DNA from 2 places in the Pelorhabdus sp. sgz311002 genome. Region 1 is predicted to be linked to the other one. Evidence: riboswitches for the same ligand, from Rfam matches in the RefSeq annotation. Region 1 holds a riboswitch; the other holds the start of a gene.

Region 1 (7,926 bases):
CCTAAAACCACGAACGAACAAAGTAAAATCAAATACATGGCGAAGCCGCCTTTTTGAAAAAAAGCCAAACCTGTCATTAAACTATCCATAAAATCTAATTCCTTTCTGCAGCTAAATTCTTTTGTTTTTACGCAAAAGAAAGCGTTCTGACGACGCAATCGCGTCCTGTAAGTGCTCTACATACAATTGTTGAATTGCTACATTCTCACGAAAGGCCTGCATCTCAAGTTGTACTACAATCTCTTTCGCTTCCAAACTATTGACAAGCGCCACAAGCGTTTCACTGGGTTCTGCTTGTTGATCCATTCTGAGCGGCCAAACTATAACTTTTTTTACTTTCGCCGCTTCACATTTTTCAATTAAAGCAGTTACTTCCGGAAATCCTGACTCCGTACAAACAAAGAGCCGTGGAATTTTAGCATAATCAATTTTAAGCTGCAGCATAGCATAAGCGGTATTTGCTGGATGAATACCACCTTTTCCTACTAATACAAGCGCTTCATCAGACCGCATAGTCGAAACCTTCTGCTCACAAGCGTGAGCAACCGCCAAATAATCATCAGCCTTTTCATTGTGTCCAGCAAAATATAGTAACGGACGCCCAATTGTTACAACATCAAAATCTTTTGTTTTGCTATGGACATATTTCGAAACAATCCATTTGACCTTTTCGTACTCTTCCCCCACAGCGATATGCAGCGGTTGAACAACAACCTGACGATAGCCTTCTTGCATTAACCGTTCAAAGGCCGCTTGTTCCGTATCAACATAAATCCCTTGTTTCTCTGCCAAAAACTGAACTATTTTTCGTGAAGTGAATGCGCGTCTAACAGCATAGCCGCTAAAGGTCTCCTGTAATCCAGCTTCCAAATTTTGCTTGGCTTGATTCAAATTTGCTGGATTTGTTGCTCCACAGCTTACAAGCAAGATTGCTTTTTTCAAAAACTCATCTCCCTAAACTACAAGAGCCCTAAAAACGATATTGGATACCAAATTGATAGTTTCTGCCCGGCATGGGGAATCCTCCCGCTCCTTGATCAGAAGAAGCATATACCGTTTCATAGGCTTTATTTGTCAAGTTATTCACTTTAACGTAAGCAGTTGTCGCCTGATTTACTTTATAATTTACCGCCGCATCCCATACCCAGTAATGAGCTGAAGTAAAGGCCGTTGTATTTCTACCAGAAGCGCTGGTTCCGTTTAGCGTAACCGCCCAAACCGGATCAGTATAAGTCACTCCCATGCGATATCCATTTGGCGCAGGATTTTTTATATCACTTACATAAGAATCGCCTGATTTATTTTCCACTTTCACATAAGAATAGCCAGTCATAACACTCCAGTTTGGTGAGAAGCTTTGTCTAAATTCCAATTCTAGGCCACGTTTACGCTGCTTGTCTACATTGGAAGGAACATAAACACCGCTAGCATCAGGCGCCCAGTTAATCGCATCATTTAATTGTGTTTTAAATACACTGGCTTTCACTTCTGCCGTATCACTTAATTTATGATTCACGCCAATTGTTGTGGTATGGCCTGTTTCTGGCCTCAAATTGGGATTGCCTGCCACACCGCCGCCTGCAGGCCAGTATAAGTCATCCACTGTCGGTGCATTAAAGACCTGACCCCAAGTCAAATACAAATTGGTCGCAGCATCCATGGCATAATTGACAGCAGCGCGAGACGTAGTTTTCGAACCGAACATATTTTGATGATCATAACGCACACCTGGCGTAAAAGTCCACTTATCCGATAAAGCCACGCGATCTTCTAGATAAACGGCCTTGTTGTCGATGCTCTTATTTGTGAAGTAACCAGGATAATCCACTTTTGTTTTGATCCACTCCGCGCCGCCGACTAAAGTCTGATTATCACCAAGCTGCCAGCCGTCTTTCCATTCCAGGCCCTGTTGATTATTATTATATTTTGATGCAGACCATTTACTACCAACATATTGATTCATGTTATAGGAGTAATAATTTTGATAAATACGAACATAACTATCGGCTAACTGATCCTTTTTAGTATTATAGGTAATCGCCCAATTATTGGTCACTGTATTCAAATAGTCATAGGGATAATGCAGTGAAGCTCCCCATAAAGTCCGTCCGGCTGCCATATAAGGCTGTCCTTTATGATTATTCATATGCTCAAAATTAAGCGTTAAAGAATGATCTGAATCAAGTTCCTTATCAAGCCGGAAAGTTAAATTTTTCTGGTCAAAAGCACTGTTTTCCATCGTTTTTGTCTGCCCACTTATGGAATCTTTATAGGCAAAGTGATCCTGATTACTCTTACCTGCTGTCAAAAACCAACTCCAGCCTTGCTCCGCACCTTGATTGGTATAAGTATAATTTCTTGTTCCCCATGAGCCTGTATTGATATCAAGCGTTGATTCACTTTTACTGCCTTTACGGGTAATAATATTAATGACCCCGCCAGTTGCATCAGAGCCGTATAAAGCAGAAGCCGCCCCTTTTACCACTTCGATCTTATCAATCATCGTCAGCGAAGGAAAAGAGCTCATGTCAAAGGTTGCTCTCCCCCCAAAAGCTCCCGGCAGTTTTCTAAGATTCATCCGACGCCCATCAATCATAATAACGACATGAGGATCACCATTTAAACTGACATATTGCTCACTACCAGCACTTCCTTGTTTGGTCACAATCACGCCTGTAACCTGTTGCAAAGCTTCGCCTAAATCTCGATAATGATTTTTTTCTATGTCGGCATGAGTAATTACAGAAACATTTGCTGCGGTTTCTGCCACTTTTACTGGCATGCGATTTGCTGTCACCTCTACCTGATCCAAGGAATAATCATTCGCTTCAGCGGCCCAAGAAAATCCCGTTGTTTGCGCTAGTATAGCGCTACTGATTATGGTATAAAGCAATGCTTTCCTAGTAAGTTTTTTTCCTGTTTTCATCTATGAAAACTTCCTTTCATAACAAAATAAAGAGCCTTTCCGCAATAGAAAGGCTCTGGAATCACAAAATAATAACTTTTAATCCCCTTCCCTAACTCTTGTAGGCAAAAATGGTGATTAGATTCTATATGCTATTTAAAATTACTTTTTCGTCATATGCTTTTTTTCAGGCTGTGATGCGCTTTGCAAAGCATCCCAAGCTTCATTAGCACGATCTACAAAGAGTTTCCGTACATTTTCATTCTCACCGAGACCATGAATGTAAGTCGTTACAAAGAAACCCTCTTTCTTTAAAATGGATTTATGGGAATCTGGTTCATCGCCAGCCATATCGTTGTTCGCATGATCCCCAGCAACCATCATCATCGGAATCAATGTAACATTTTTGACTCCATTTGCTTTCAACTTAGGAATAACGGTTTCCAGATTAGGCCAGCCTTCTACCGTATAAGTATAAACATTATTGAGTCCCATATCTTGTAAACGAGCTTGGATTACTGAATAATAGGCGTTAGCCGGGTGAGGCGTACCATGATACATCAATAAAATGGCATCATTTTTACCTGTCTTAGGAAACTCAGTTTGAATCGCTTTTAACGCATCGGTAACATCATCACGCTGTTTTTCTTGTCCCATCCAATAAATCAAAGAAGTCCCCAGAGTCATTTTCTTAAACTGATTCTTATAAATATCAAAAATGGCTTTGTCGTAAGCATATTCCATGCCAGGAATTACATCGAGTGAAGTAAGAGCAACTCGAGTATAGCCTTCCGCTTTCAGCTCGGCTAAAGCTTCTTCCGGAGTAGGAATTTTGATGCCTTCTTTTTGCTGAATTCGATCAATAATAATGTGAGAAGTAAAAGCCAAAACAACCTTTTGTCCAGGATGAGCCGCTTGAATATCAGCTACAGTTTGTTCAATCGTAAGCTTACGTGATTCTTCATAGGTAGTACCAAAACTCATCACCACAATTGCATCTTTATTTTCGAGATTCTGCATAGCCGGATTTTCCGCTACATTTACACCAATTTGAGCCGCATGTTTTAGCGCCGGTGTTGCCGTCTTCACTTCTGGATTTAGTTCATAGGCAGCATAAGTGGGGGCAGCATTTACCCCCATAAAGGTTGCACAGGCCAAAGAGATCGCAAGCATTTTTTTCCAATTTTTCACAAATACTCCTCCTAAAATATAAAATTGCATAAAATAAAAAAACTTCCTAAATGAATTAGGAAGTAGTAAACGTTCAATTCTCAGCTTGTAAACAGCCAAGAGACCTGCTACAATCCCCTCCCCATCGCTCGTAGGTAAAAATGGTGATTATTAAACAGGCAGTTCTCCTGGCTCTGGATCATTGCTCGCTCAAACCTTCCCAAAACGTTCGTTCCAGTGGCATTTCTTGAGTTTGCTCCCCATTACAGTGGCGGGACCGCGCCGGTATTTCACCGGACTTCCCTATTAAGCCTTACGGCACCTATTCTATCGATATTCAGTTTGTTCTGATTTCCACGTACTTACAATAACACTTTAAAGTTATTTTGTCAAATCGTAATATTCAATTAATTATAATCATGTTTTTACTATTAAATAAGGAATATTCATTTTTAAAAAATCATTCTTCGGGATAAAGTGTAAAAGTTAAGCTAGAAAAATATTTATTTTGAGTCGCCATATTATTTTTATCAGGAATTGGAAAAGCAATTTCAACCCCAACTACATTCACACCATTATTCGCTACTTTCATTGTTGCTTTGCCTTCACTATCTGTTTTTACTGTATAAGTAAGGTTATTGATGACATCTGGAATAATTTCTGTATTGACGAGAGGTCTGCCATCTTTAACGACAAGTACTGTCAAGTCATCTCCTTTATGCAGTGTAGTTGGATCAACCTGCGGAATAATTTGCAATGGAACATCTGGAACGGCCTGTACATTCTTTACTCCATGAAGATATGTTACATTATATTTGATAGCATGTGTGCCTTTCTCAGCTCCTGGTACTTGATAAATTGGTGCATTATGCACTTTACCATCTTGCCCCTTTGTCCAATATCCATAATCAAAATTTACGCTGATAACTGCTGTATCATCACTAGGAACTACAATAACATGATTTTTAGCATCGACTACTTTCGCTGTTGTTTTTTGAAATGTATCAGTATATCCTTGCACAGATTGTACATTGTTTGGATTATAAGCATTATCGCCAGGACCTTCTCCTAATATTAATTGTTTTTGATCTAAACGTTCACCAATCCAAACACCATGCGCTGAAGCCACACTGCCATAAGAAGCTGCAAGTAAACATGCACAAGCTGCCCAAACCAAAAATTTATTTTTTTTCATATCTATCACCTCATAAAAATTTCACAAGAGAAAAACTGACTACAAAACCAACAATTAAATCTCCCAAAATAAATCAATAAGAAATCTCTTTCTAAAGAATTAGACAGGGAGAGTTCTATCATAAAAGAAGTCGGCTAGGCATTTACCGAGAAAGATGCATCGTTCTTGCCAATTTGATCGCTTTCATAATCCTCTCCCCATCACTCACAGTCGAACAGTAAATATAGGTATCAATCTTCAACTTAAACTATACTTTCCTTTGCGCAAAGGCTTCAATTAAAGTTTGCACAGCCATTGTTGCCGAAATTTGACCGTTGACAACAGCTTGCTCGACTTTGTCCCGACAACGTACAACTTGAGGATTTTGGAAAAACAGATTGTGTAAATGTTCATCGATCATGCTATAGACCCATGACAAAATCTGTTGCTGACGCCGCTGTTCGAAAACGCCTGACTCTTTCGTAAGCCCTTCAAACTTTTTCACGACATCCCAAAAATCGCTAATACCAGTACCTGCAACAGACGAACAACTATAGGCATGCGTCTGCCAACCCACTGTGGCCTGTCTAAGATAGTATAGCATTCGTTCGTAATCTTCTTTTGCAATCATCGCTCGCTGCTTGTTATCACCATCAGCCTTGTTAACTAAAATCGCATCGGCAAGCTCCATCACGCCTTTTTTCATACCTTGCAGTTCGTCGCCAGCGCCGGTAAGTACGACGAGAAGAAAAAAGTCAACCATCGAACGTACTGTTGTCTCACTTTGCCCCACGCCGACTGTTTCCACTAAAATCACGTCATAACCAGCTGCTTCACATAATAGTAGCGTTTCTCTGCTTTTGCGGGCTACGCCGCCTAAAGTCCCGCCAGCAGGCGACGGTCGAATAAAGGCCCGTGAATTGCGCGATAAAGTTTCCATGCGCGTCTTATCGCCTAAAATACTTCCTTTCGTAATACTGCTGCTTGGATCAACGGCTAGTACAGCTACCTTATGATTTTTCTCGCACAGTTGGTTCCCAAGCGCTTCAATAAACGTACTTTTCCCGGCGCCGGGAACTCCGGTAATGCCAACCCGCAAAGACTTTCCCGTATAAGGCAGCACAGCTTTTAAAACTTGCTGAGCTGTTTCCATATGAGCTACCGCATTGCTTTCGACTAGCGTAATCGCTCTGGCTAAAATCATGCGATCTCCAGCCAAAACGCCCCGTACATATTCATCAGGCGATAAACTTTTCCGTTTCCGTACTAGAGTTTGTCGCGGTGGCGGCGTATCCTTATCAGTCATGCCGTCATGACCGCCTTCCACGCCAGACATAACTTGACAAGCAAAGGCGCTGTTTTTCGTTTCCGGCGCCCATTCCGGCTTATGCGTTGAATAGCTCATCTCAGCTAACCTCTGACAATTGTTGAAGCAACGCCTCAAGAATCTTCTTAGCAGCAACGGGGATAACAGTACCTGGTCCAAAGATAGCAGCAGCGCCGTGCTGGCGTAAAAATTCATAATCCTGAGCGGGAATTACACCACCGATCACAACCATAATATCATCGCGACCGCGTTGTTTTAATTCTTCTACTAGCTGCGGTAATAACGTCTTATGGCCCGCTGCCAATGAACTAAAACCGACTACATGAACATCATTATCAACAGCATCCTGAGCCGTTTCTTCCGGTGTTTGGAACAAAGGTCCGATATCCACGTCAAAGCCCATATCCGCAAAAGCAGTAGCAATCACTTTGGCGCCTCGGTCATGGCCGTCCTGCCCCATCTTAGCAATCATGATACGCGGCCGCCGTCCTTCTTTGTCTTCAAATTCATCAGTCAACTCACGAACTTCCCGAATTATATCATTATCGTCAAATTCACTGCTATATACGCCGGAAATCGAACGAATAATCGCTTTATGACGTCCCGATACTTTTTCTACAGCGGCGGAAATTTCGCCTAGACTGGCTCTAGCTCTCGCTGCTTCTACAGCAAGTTCTAACAAATTGCCTTCGCCGGTTTCTGTAGATTTCGTAATAGCGTCAAGCCAATAAGTCACCTTATCTTCATCGCGCCCGGATCTCAGTTTTTCCAGTCGACGAATCTGAGCTTGCCGCACGGCGGTATTATCGACTTCTAAAATTTCTAATGGATCTTCTTTTTCAAGCCGATAGCGATTGACGCCTACAATCATTTCCCTAGCAGAATCAATTCTCGCCTGTCGCCGCGCCGCCGCTTCCTCAATTCTCATCTTAGGCAGTCCCGTATCAATCGCTTTCGCCATACCGCCCAAAGCTTCCACTTCCTGAATATGAGCCCAGGAACGACGAATCAATTCATCGGTTAAGGCTTCTACATAATAGGAGCCGCCCCAAGGATCAATCACTTTGCAGACCTTCGTTTCATCTTGAATATAAAGCTGCGTATTTCTAGCAATACGAGCCGAAAAATCGGTCGGCAAGGCAATTGCCTCATCTAGTGCATTCGTATGAAGCGACTGGGTATGCCCTAGAGCGGCCGCCATAGCTTCAATACAAGTACGAGCTACATTATTAAAAGGATCTTGTTCGGTAAGACTCCAGCCAGATGTTTGCGAATGCGTCCGCAAGGCCATGGATTTTGCCTTTGTCGGCTGAAACTGATTGACAATTTTAGCCCAAAGCATTCGTCCAG
Region 2 (7,926 bases), on a different contig from region 1:
ATGACTTAAGGCTTTCACAAGGTTATATGCGTGAAGACAGCACAAGGCTTCTGTCGCGTGAAGAGTATCCGACGCAAATGATTTCAGGCATGTCTGAAGCATTAAAAGAAGCTGGTCATGAACCTACGCGTCTTGTGGCAAAAAACGGAGTACAGCCGAAGCCTTATAATAAAAAATTAATTTTAGCTTTTATCGTCTTTTTTATTCTTTGTTTTGCTGGCGGAGCATTTCTCGCTTTCGGTAAATTTTGGAGCGGAGCAGAAGTCACTGTACCTGATGTAACAGGCAAACAGGTTGAACAAGCGAAAAGCATACTGACAAGCCGGAATCTTCGCGTGTCAGTATCCGAAGTGTTTAATGACAAAGTTCCGATGGGGCAGGTCATTTCACAGTCGCCGGAAGCTGGAAGTGTTGTAAAGGAACAAAGAACGATTAATTTGATTGTCAGTCGTGGTGGGGAAATTGCTACAGTTCCTGATTTACGCGGCTTAAATCGTAAAGATGCGGAAGCCGCGCTCAGAAATGCCGGTCTTAAAGTCGGACGGGTTGATGAGCAGAGTTCTTCCGAGGTGCCGGCTGATGCAGTTATCAGTCAGAATCCGCGACCACCGGCACAAGTCGCTAAGGGAACAGCAGTGGATCTTGTAGTCAATAAAAGTGCGGTCAAAAAAGTGACATTGCCTGATTTTAAGGGCGCTCTGCTTTCCACTGTGACAGCGCAGCTGGAAAATCTTAAATTAAAGGCTGGCTCAGTGACTGAGACGGTCAGTGATAAATATCCTGCTGGTACGATTTTGGAACAGAGACCTGCCGCAGGTGCTGAAATTGCGGAAGGAACTGCCGTTGATTTTACTGTTGCGAAAGGCGGCGGAGGCGGTGGGGTAAAACACGGAAGTCTGTCGGTGACTGTGCCGGAAGGGCCAGCACGCCAGACGGTTCAAATTGTTGTTACCGATAGCAATGGACGGCGCGTTGTCTATGAAAATGTTCATAAACCAGGCGATAAGATTGAAAAGCAGTTAGAAGGAACCGGAACAGTTCGGGTTCAGCTTTATATTAATGGTAGCTTGTCACAGGAACAAAATTTATAAGGAGAGATGCTGGTGCTCAGAAGATATCTATGGTAATGACAGGTGTTGTTGTAAAGGCTTATGGCGACTATTACAGTGTCCAGACAAATCAAAAGGTAATTTTATGTACAGTGAAGGGACGAATGAAACAAGAACGGTTTACCTTAGTTGTCGGCGATCAAGTAGATTATAAGGTAACAGGGGAAGGCAAGGGAATCATCGAGAAAATTCATCCCCGCACTTCGCTATTAAAGCGTCCGCTTGTTGCTAATATCAGTCAAGTTGTCGTAACCTTTGCCTGTTGTAATCCTGACTATTCCCTTGATTTGATTGATCGTTTCTTAGTTCTTGTGGAATCGAGTGCACTGCAGCCTATTCTTTGCTTTAATAAAGTGGATCTAGCTGACCGCGATGAGATGGAAGCCGTAGCAGAAATTTATCGCCGTATCGGTTATAAAGTGTTTTTTACCGATGCAAAATCCGAAGCAGGAATTAGCGAATTACGTGCTTTGCTTGATGGTGAAATCACTGTTTTTTCAGGACCAAGCGGTGCCGGAAAGTCTACGTTGCTTAATGCCATTGAATCAGGCTTACTGCTTAAAACGGGGCAGGTAAGTGATAAAATTGGTCGGGGACGCCATACAACGCGTCACGCAGAACTGCTTCCGTTGAAGTCAGGCGGCTTTGTTGTTGATACACCAGGATTTTCCTTTACGGAAATCACTTTGCCGGAGGATACTGTGAAAACCTGCTTTCCCGAGTTTTATGAGTTACCACAAGCATGTAAATTTAGTTCCTGTCTTCATGATAAAGAGCCGCAGTGTCAAGTGAAGGAAGCTGTGGCTCAAGGCAGAATTTCGTCGAGCCGCTATGAAAACTATGTGACAATTCTGCATGAAGCGCAGGCTAATAAGAAGGGATATGGAAAATGAGTACAATAAAAGTAGCTCCTTCAATTTTATCGGCAGATTTTTCTCAGCTTGGCGCTGAAGTAGCGAAGCTGGAGGAAGTGGGAGCCGACTATATTCACATTGATGTTATGGATGGTCATTTTGTTCCGAATTTGACCTTTGGGGTGCCTGTTGTGGCTGCTATTCGTTCTTTTACTAAGCTGCCTTTTGATGTGCATTTGATGGTAGAAAAGCCTGAGGAATATGTAATTCCTTTTGCGAAAGCTGGCGCCGATATTCTAACAGTTCATGCCGAAGCGACAGTGCATCTTCATAAGCTCTTACAGGAAATCCATAAAGAAAATATGAAAACAGGTGTTTCGCTGAACCCGGCAACGCCGCTTTCCCTGATTGAAGAGGTTTTGCCAGATATTGATATGGTATTATTAATGAGTGTAAATCCTGGTTTTGGCGGTCAGGCCTTTATTCCAGCAGTAACCGATAAGATTGCACGTTTGCGCCGCATGATTGAAGAGCGGGATCTCAAAACGGAAATTGAAGTCGATGGTGGCATCAGCCCTGCTAATGCCAATATTGTTACTGCAGCAGGCGCTACGGTTTTAGTCGCTGGATCAGCTGTTTTTTCCGCGAAAGATCAAGCAGCAGTGATTCGCGCTTTAAAAGGCTGCTAAATTTCTTAACGGTGATATGTTCCTGTTTACTATTTATAAAATGAAAAACGCTTAAATCCCTTGGAATGTAAAGGATTTAAGCGTTTTTGTTTTTGAGTTTATCTTGATACTATTATAAATTAAACACGCAATATTTTGAAAGGTTTGACATATATTGTGATAAATGGTATACTAATTATGAAATGTAAAATGATGTATAATGAAAATTGCATAGTTTGGGATAGGTGCCCGCAAGGGCTTAATAGGGAAGTCCGGTGAAGTACCGGCGCGGTCCCGCCACTGTAATAGGGAGTGAGTCCAAAAAATACCACTGAGGCAAACGTCTTGGGAAGGTTTGGATAAACTATGATCTAGAGCCAGGAGAACTGCCTATCTGTCAGTCACCGTTTTTTTACCCACGAGCGATGGGGAGGGGATTAAATGAGAATAATTTATCTTGTGATGCCAAACCTCCCTGTTTTATGCAGGGAGGTTTTTTAGTATTTCCGAGCAGGGGTTAATTAAATATGTCAAAGTAGGTGCCCGCAAGGGCTTAATAGGGAAGTCCGGTGAAGTACCGGCGCGGTCCCGCCACTGTAATAGGGAGTGAGTCCAAAAAAATACCACTGAGACAAACGTCTTGGGAAGGTTTGGATAAACTATGATCTAGAGCCAGGAGAACTGCCTATTTTATAATCACCGCTATACCTGCGAGCGACGGGGAGGGGATTTGGATAATTGACAGATGCTTTTTAGCAAACATTTTAATTATTTTTCAAATCTCTTGACTTTACGTCAGGAGATTTTTTTGTGTGTTTTACCAAATGTACAGTCTCTTGTGTAAATTATGAAAATATTATGGAGGTATCGTGACCATTTTTGCTGCAGCAATGAGTAGTGATAATAAAAAATTTCTCAGCTTGGCTGTTCCATTGATTATTTCTTCCATTTCAACACCACTCCTTGGCGTAGTCGATACGGCTGTCATGGGGCGATTCCCTCAGGCGGCTTATATTGGCGGCGTAGCAATTGCTACTTTGATTTTCAATACTATGTATTGGCTGCTTGGTTTTCTTAGGATTAGTACTTCTGGGTTTAGTGCGCAGGCTAGTGGGACAGGAGATAAAAAGACTATTACCTCTGCGCTGTTGCGGCCTATGGCGATTGCTTTTATTTTGGGCGTACTGCTTGTAGTCTTGCAGTATCCAATCAAAATTGCCGCTTTTATGCTAGTGACACCGAGTGATGCTGTCAGGACATTAGCAGAAACCTATTATGATATTCGAATTTGGGGAGCGCCTTTTGTATTGACTGGCTATGTAATGAATGGCTGGCTAGCAGGCATGTCTAAAGTCAAACTGTCCCTGTGTTTACAGATCTTCATGAACATCTTGAATATTTTACTGGTATTACTGTTTGTTCGGATAGGGGGCATGGCTGCCGATGGTGTGGCAACAGCAACCCTCATTTCGGAAATAGCGGCTACGGTCCTAGGGCTTGTTTTGATTTACCATATCAAAGAAGTGTCAATTACCGGGATTTCCTTGGCGATATTCTGTAATATAGCGGCGTTCACCGCCATGATGAAGGTCAATAGGGATTTATTTATACGAACAGTATGCCTCTTGTCAGTATATAATCTGATGGCTATATACGGCATGCGATATGGGGAGGTTGTACTAGCGGCTAATGCTGTATTGATGCAAATTCATTTTGTTATGGCCAATTTGCTCGGCGGGATCGGCAATACCGCTACAATATTAGTGGGGAAAGCCATAGGAGGAAAAGATGGTAAGTTGTACAAAAGTACAGTCCAATTAACTGCATTTTGGGGCTGGGTTACGGCATTTCTTTTGTTTGGCGGGGTTTGTTTATTTAAAAACGCGGTGATTGGACTTTTTACTAATCTTAGTGAAGTGAAGCAACTAGCTGACCTGTATATATATTGGGTCGGTCTATTTCCTTTGAGCGCTGTTTGGGGGCTGCAGCTTTATGGCATTTTTGCAGGCGCAACATTGTCGACTCCTATCAGGAATTCTATGCTCTATTCGCTATTGGGCTGTCTCATTGTTTTTTTATTAGGAGAACCATTCTTAGGAAACCATGGCATATGGTTGGCCTTTACGGTATTCAGCCTGGGAAGATCGATATTTCTTTGGATCTATTTACCAGGGCTTAACAAAAAAGTTGCAGTCATTGCAGAAAAATAAAAAGAAGCGTTAATAAAAAGAAGCGTTAATAAAAAGAAGCGTTAATAAAAAGAAGCGTTAATAAAAAGAAGCGTTAATAAAAAGAAGCGTTGTTCCCAAATAACAATATAGCTAAAACAAAGGAGCGGGTGTCTTGACTAAAAAACAATTTATGCAGCGTTTGCTGCAAATGGGCATTACCCTTATTGGCGTAAGCTTTCTGACATTTTGCCTAATGTATCTTTCACCAGGGGATCCAGTAGCTATGCTGCTAGAGGTAGGAGATACCATTGTGTCGGAAGAAACAATTGCGGAGACAAGGGCTCAGTTAGGTCTCGATCAACCATTTCATGTTCAGTATTTTCTCTGGGTTACTGGTGTCTTACAAGGCGATATGGGCATGTCCTATTCGGCAAAAATGCCTGTAGCTGAGCGGCTCTGGCAATGTTTGCCTGGTACATTGGCGCTAGCAGGTTCAGCTCTTGTTATGATGCTACTTATTTCAGTGCCTTGCGGTATTCTTTCCGCTGTATATAGAAATCGCGCCGTAGATTATTTGATTCGCGGTTTTTCTTTTGTGGGCGTGTCCATGCCGAGTTTTTGGGTAGGACTTATTTTATTGTATATTTTTGGCCTGAAACTACGGCTGTTTCCTATTGCTGGCGGTGTAGTGTCTTTGGACCGAATCGTATTGCCCGCGTTTACCCTAGCGATTGCCATGTCTGCAAAATATACGCGGCAGGTGCGGACTGCCGTACTAGAGGAACTAGGGCAAGATTATATCATTGGTGCAAAGACTAGAGGACTTCCTCTGAAAAAAATTATTTGGCGGCATGTGCTGCCGAATGCCTGCTTACCGCTCATTACTTTGCTGGGGCTATCTATTGGGTGGCTTCTGGGCGGGGTGGCTGTAATTGAGATGGTTTTTTCCTGGCCGGGGCTTGGCAAGATGGCTGTGCATGCTATTGAAATGCGTGACTATCCTCTGGTACAGGGGTTTGTGCTTTGGATCGCCGTGTTATATACAGCAATGAATTTATTAGTGGATGTTTCTTATACTTTGCTTGATCCACGGCTGAAGAAAGGCGGGAACTAAGTGTCACTTAGGGAAAAAGACAAATTTTTGTTTGGATTGTATTCGTTTTTAGTACTGTTAATTGCTGCTATTGCCATTTTTGCGCCATGGCTAGCGCCATATGACCCCTATGAGGCGACCATGCGGCATTCGCTGTTGGCACCATCGACTGAACATGTACTTGGAACAGATAAACTGGGCCGTGACTGCTTGACCCGAATCCTCTATGGAGCTCGGACGTCTCTGCTTATGACTTTATCCCTAGTTGTTCTTATTTCAGGGATAGGAACGTTTATTGGCATTCTTTCCGGCTATTTAGGCGGTAAAGTGGATATGGCGCTCATGCGTTTAGTTGATATGATGTTAGCCTTTCCGGGAATCGTGCTGGCGATTGCTATTGCCGGTATGCTGGGCGGAAATATACTAAATACCATTTTAGCCCTAGCAGTGGTTAGCTGGACTAAATATGCTCGATTGGGACGCAGTCTTACCTTGAAATTGCGTGAGCGTGATTTTATTTATGCAGCAGTAACGAATGGCACAAAGCCGCTGCAAATTTTGCGGCATCATATTTTGCCGAATGCTTTACCGACCATTGTGGTAACAGCGGCGATGGATATTGGCACGATGATCATGGAACTTGCTGGGCTATCTTTTTTAGGGTTCGGCGCTCAGGCGCCTACTCCGGAATGGGGTTTGATGCTCAATGAAGGGAGACAGCATATCCAAACTGCCCCTTGGCTTATGCTTTATCCAGGGATCGCTATCTTGATGGTTGTAGCAATATTTAACTTGTGGGGTGATAGCCTACGAGACATTATGGATCCACAGAAAGCAAATTGAGGAAATGAGAGAGGGAGAATTCTGTGAAAAAATGGACTAAATTCATCTGTGTAACTTTATTGTTTTGCCTGGCCGTAAGTGTTATGGCAGGATGCGGGAGCAGCAAGTCGGAAGTTGATCAGAAAACGCTGAAGTTTGGGGTAACAAATTTTGCCGACTCTCTGGAGCCAACAGAAAATTATTTTGGTTGGGTTGTCATGCGGTATGGCATGGGAGAAAGTCTTGTAAAGTTTGACGAAAAAATGAAAGTAACGCCTTGGTTGGCCGAAAGCTGGCAAATCAGCAGTGATCATATGACCTGGACCTTTAAAATTAGAGATGGCGTAAAATTTTCAAATGGCAAACCGCTAGATGCGGCTGCCGTCAAGGCTTCGCTAGAAAGGGCCTTTGCCAAAAATAAACGGGCAGTAACCTTTTTTAAATATACAGAAATGTTGGCTGATGGGCAACAGCTCACGATCCGTACAGAGAAGCCGGAACCAAATCTGCCGGGCTTTTTAGCTGATCCTCTATTTTTGATTGTCGATGTATCGGCCGAGGCGCAGCGTAATTTTGCGAAAGAAGGCCCTATTTGCACAGGTCCTTATATGTGCAAATCCTTTGTCAAAGACAAAGCGGTCATGGTAAAAAATCCCTACTACTGGGATGGAGAAGTGCCTTATGAAACCGTTGAAATTCCTTCGATTGATGATCCTAATACCCGCGCAATGGCTTTGCAATCAGGCGAAATAGATCTAGCGGTTAATATTGCGGCAGGCGACATCGGTCTATTTAACGATAGTACAAAGTATCACATTGATAGAATTTCTTCGCTTCGCACAGTGCTTGCCCGAATTAATCAAAAAGGCGTGCTGGGCGATCCCAAGGTGCGCGCCGCCTTTATTAGCGCTTGCGACCGTAAAGCCTATAACGAAGTGATTTTGAAGGGAACTTTTATTGAAGGCAAAGCGCCCGTACCTCCCTCCATGGATTATGGTTTTGACCAGCTTACTGATCCGAACAGTTACAATATGGAACGGGCTAAACAACTTCTAGCAGAAGCCGGTTGGAAGGACCTAGATGGAGATGGTATCCTTGAAAAAGACGGTAAAAAATTGACTGTAGATTTTGTGGTATACAACAGCCGGGCGGAATTACCGATTTATGCTGAAGCAGTGCAATCGGATGCGAAAAAGGTCGGTTTTGATG

What was found. A riboswitch is a leader RNA that binds a small molecule or an ion and turns the genes downstream of it on or off. The one in region 1 is predicted to bind cobalamin.
Region 2: it holds a riboswitch for cobalamin, as region 1 does, so the genes downstream of both, AC0NJP_RS02755 (MATE family efflux transporter) here and AC0NJP_RS07060 (sirohydrochlorin cobaltochelatase) in region 1, are expected to answer to the same signal.

What each region holds. Positions count from the first base shown of each region.
Region 1 is NZ_JBWBCL010000003.1:258,669-266,594, forward strand. Features, by position in the region: gene AC0NJP_RS07045 (MotA/TolQ/ExbB proton channel family protein) at 1-89, opposite strand, end outside; gene AC0NJP_RS07050 (sirohydrochlorin cobaltochelatase) at 112-942, opposite strand; gene AC0NJP_RS07055 (TonB-dependent receptor plug domain-containing protein) at 971-2,926, opposite strand; gene AC0NJP_RS07060 (sirohydrochlorin cobaltochelatase) at 3,068-4,126, opposite strand; cobalamin riboswitch at 4,237-4,416, opposite strand; gene AC0NJP_RS07065 (DUF4198 domain-containing protein) at 4,536-5,270, opposite strand; gene meaB (methylmalonyl Co-A mutase-associated GTPase MeaB) at 5,518-6,654, opposite strand; gene scpA (methylmalonyl-CoA mutase) at 6,656-7,926, opposite strand, start outside.
Region 2 is NZ_JBWBCL010000001.1:530,871-538,796, forward strand. Features, by position in the region: gene pknB (Stk1 family PASTA domain-containing Ser/Thr kinase) at 1-1,091, shown strand, start outside; gene rsgA (ribosome small subunit-dependent GTPase A) at 1,121-2,002, shown strand; gene rpe (ribulose-phosphate 3-epimerase) at 1,999-2,652, shown strand; cobalamin riboswitch at 2,858-3,039, shown strand; cobalamin riboswitch at 3,152-3,334, shown strand; gene AC0NJP_RS02755 (MATE family efflux transporter) at 3,501-4,841, shown strand; gene nikB (nickel ABC transporter permease) at 4,993-5,916, shown strand; gene nikC (nickel transporter permease) at 5,917-6,738, shown strand; gene AC0NJP_RS02770 (ABC transporter substrate-binding protein) at 6,822-7,926, shown strand, end outside.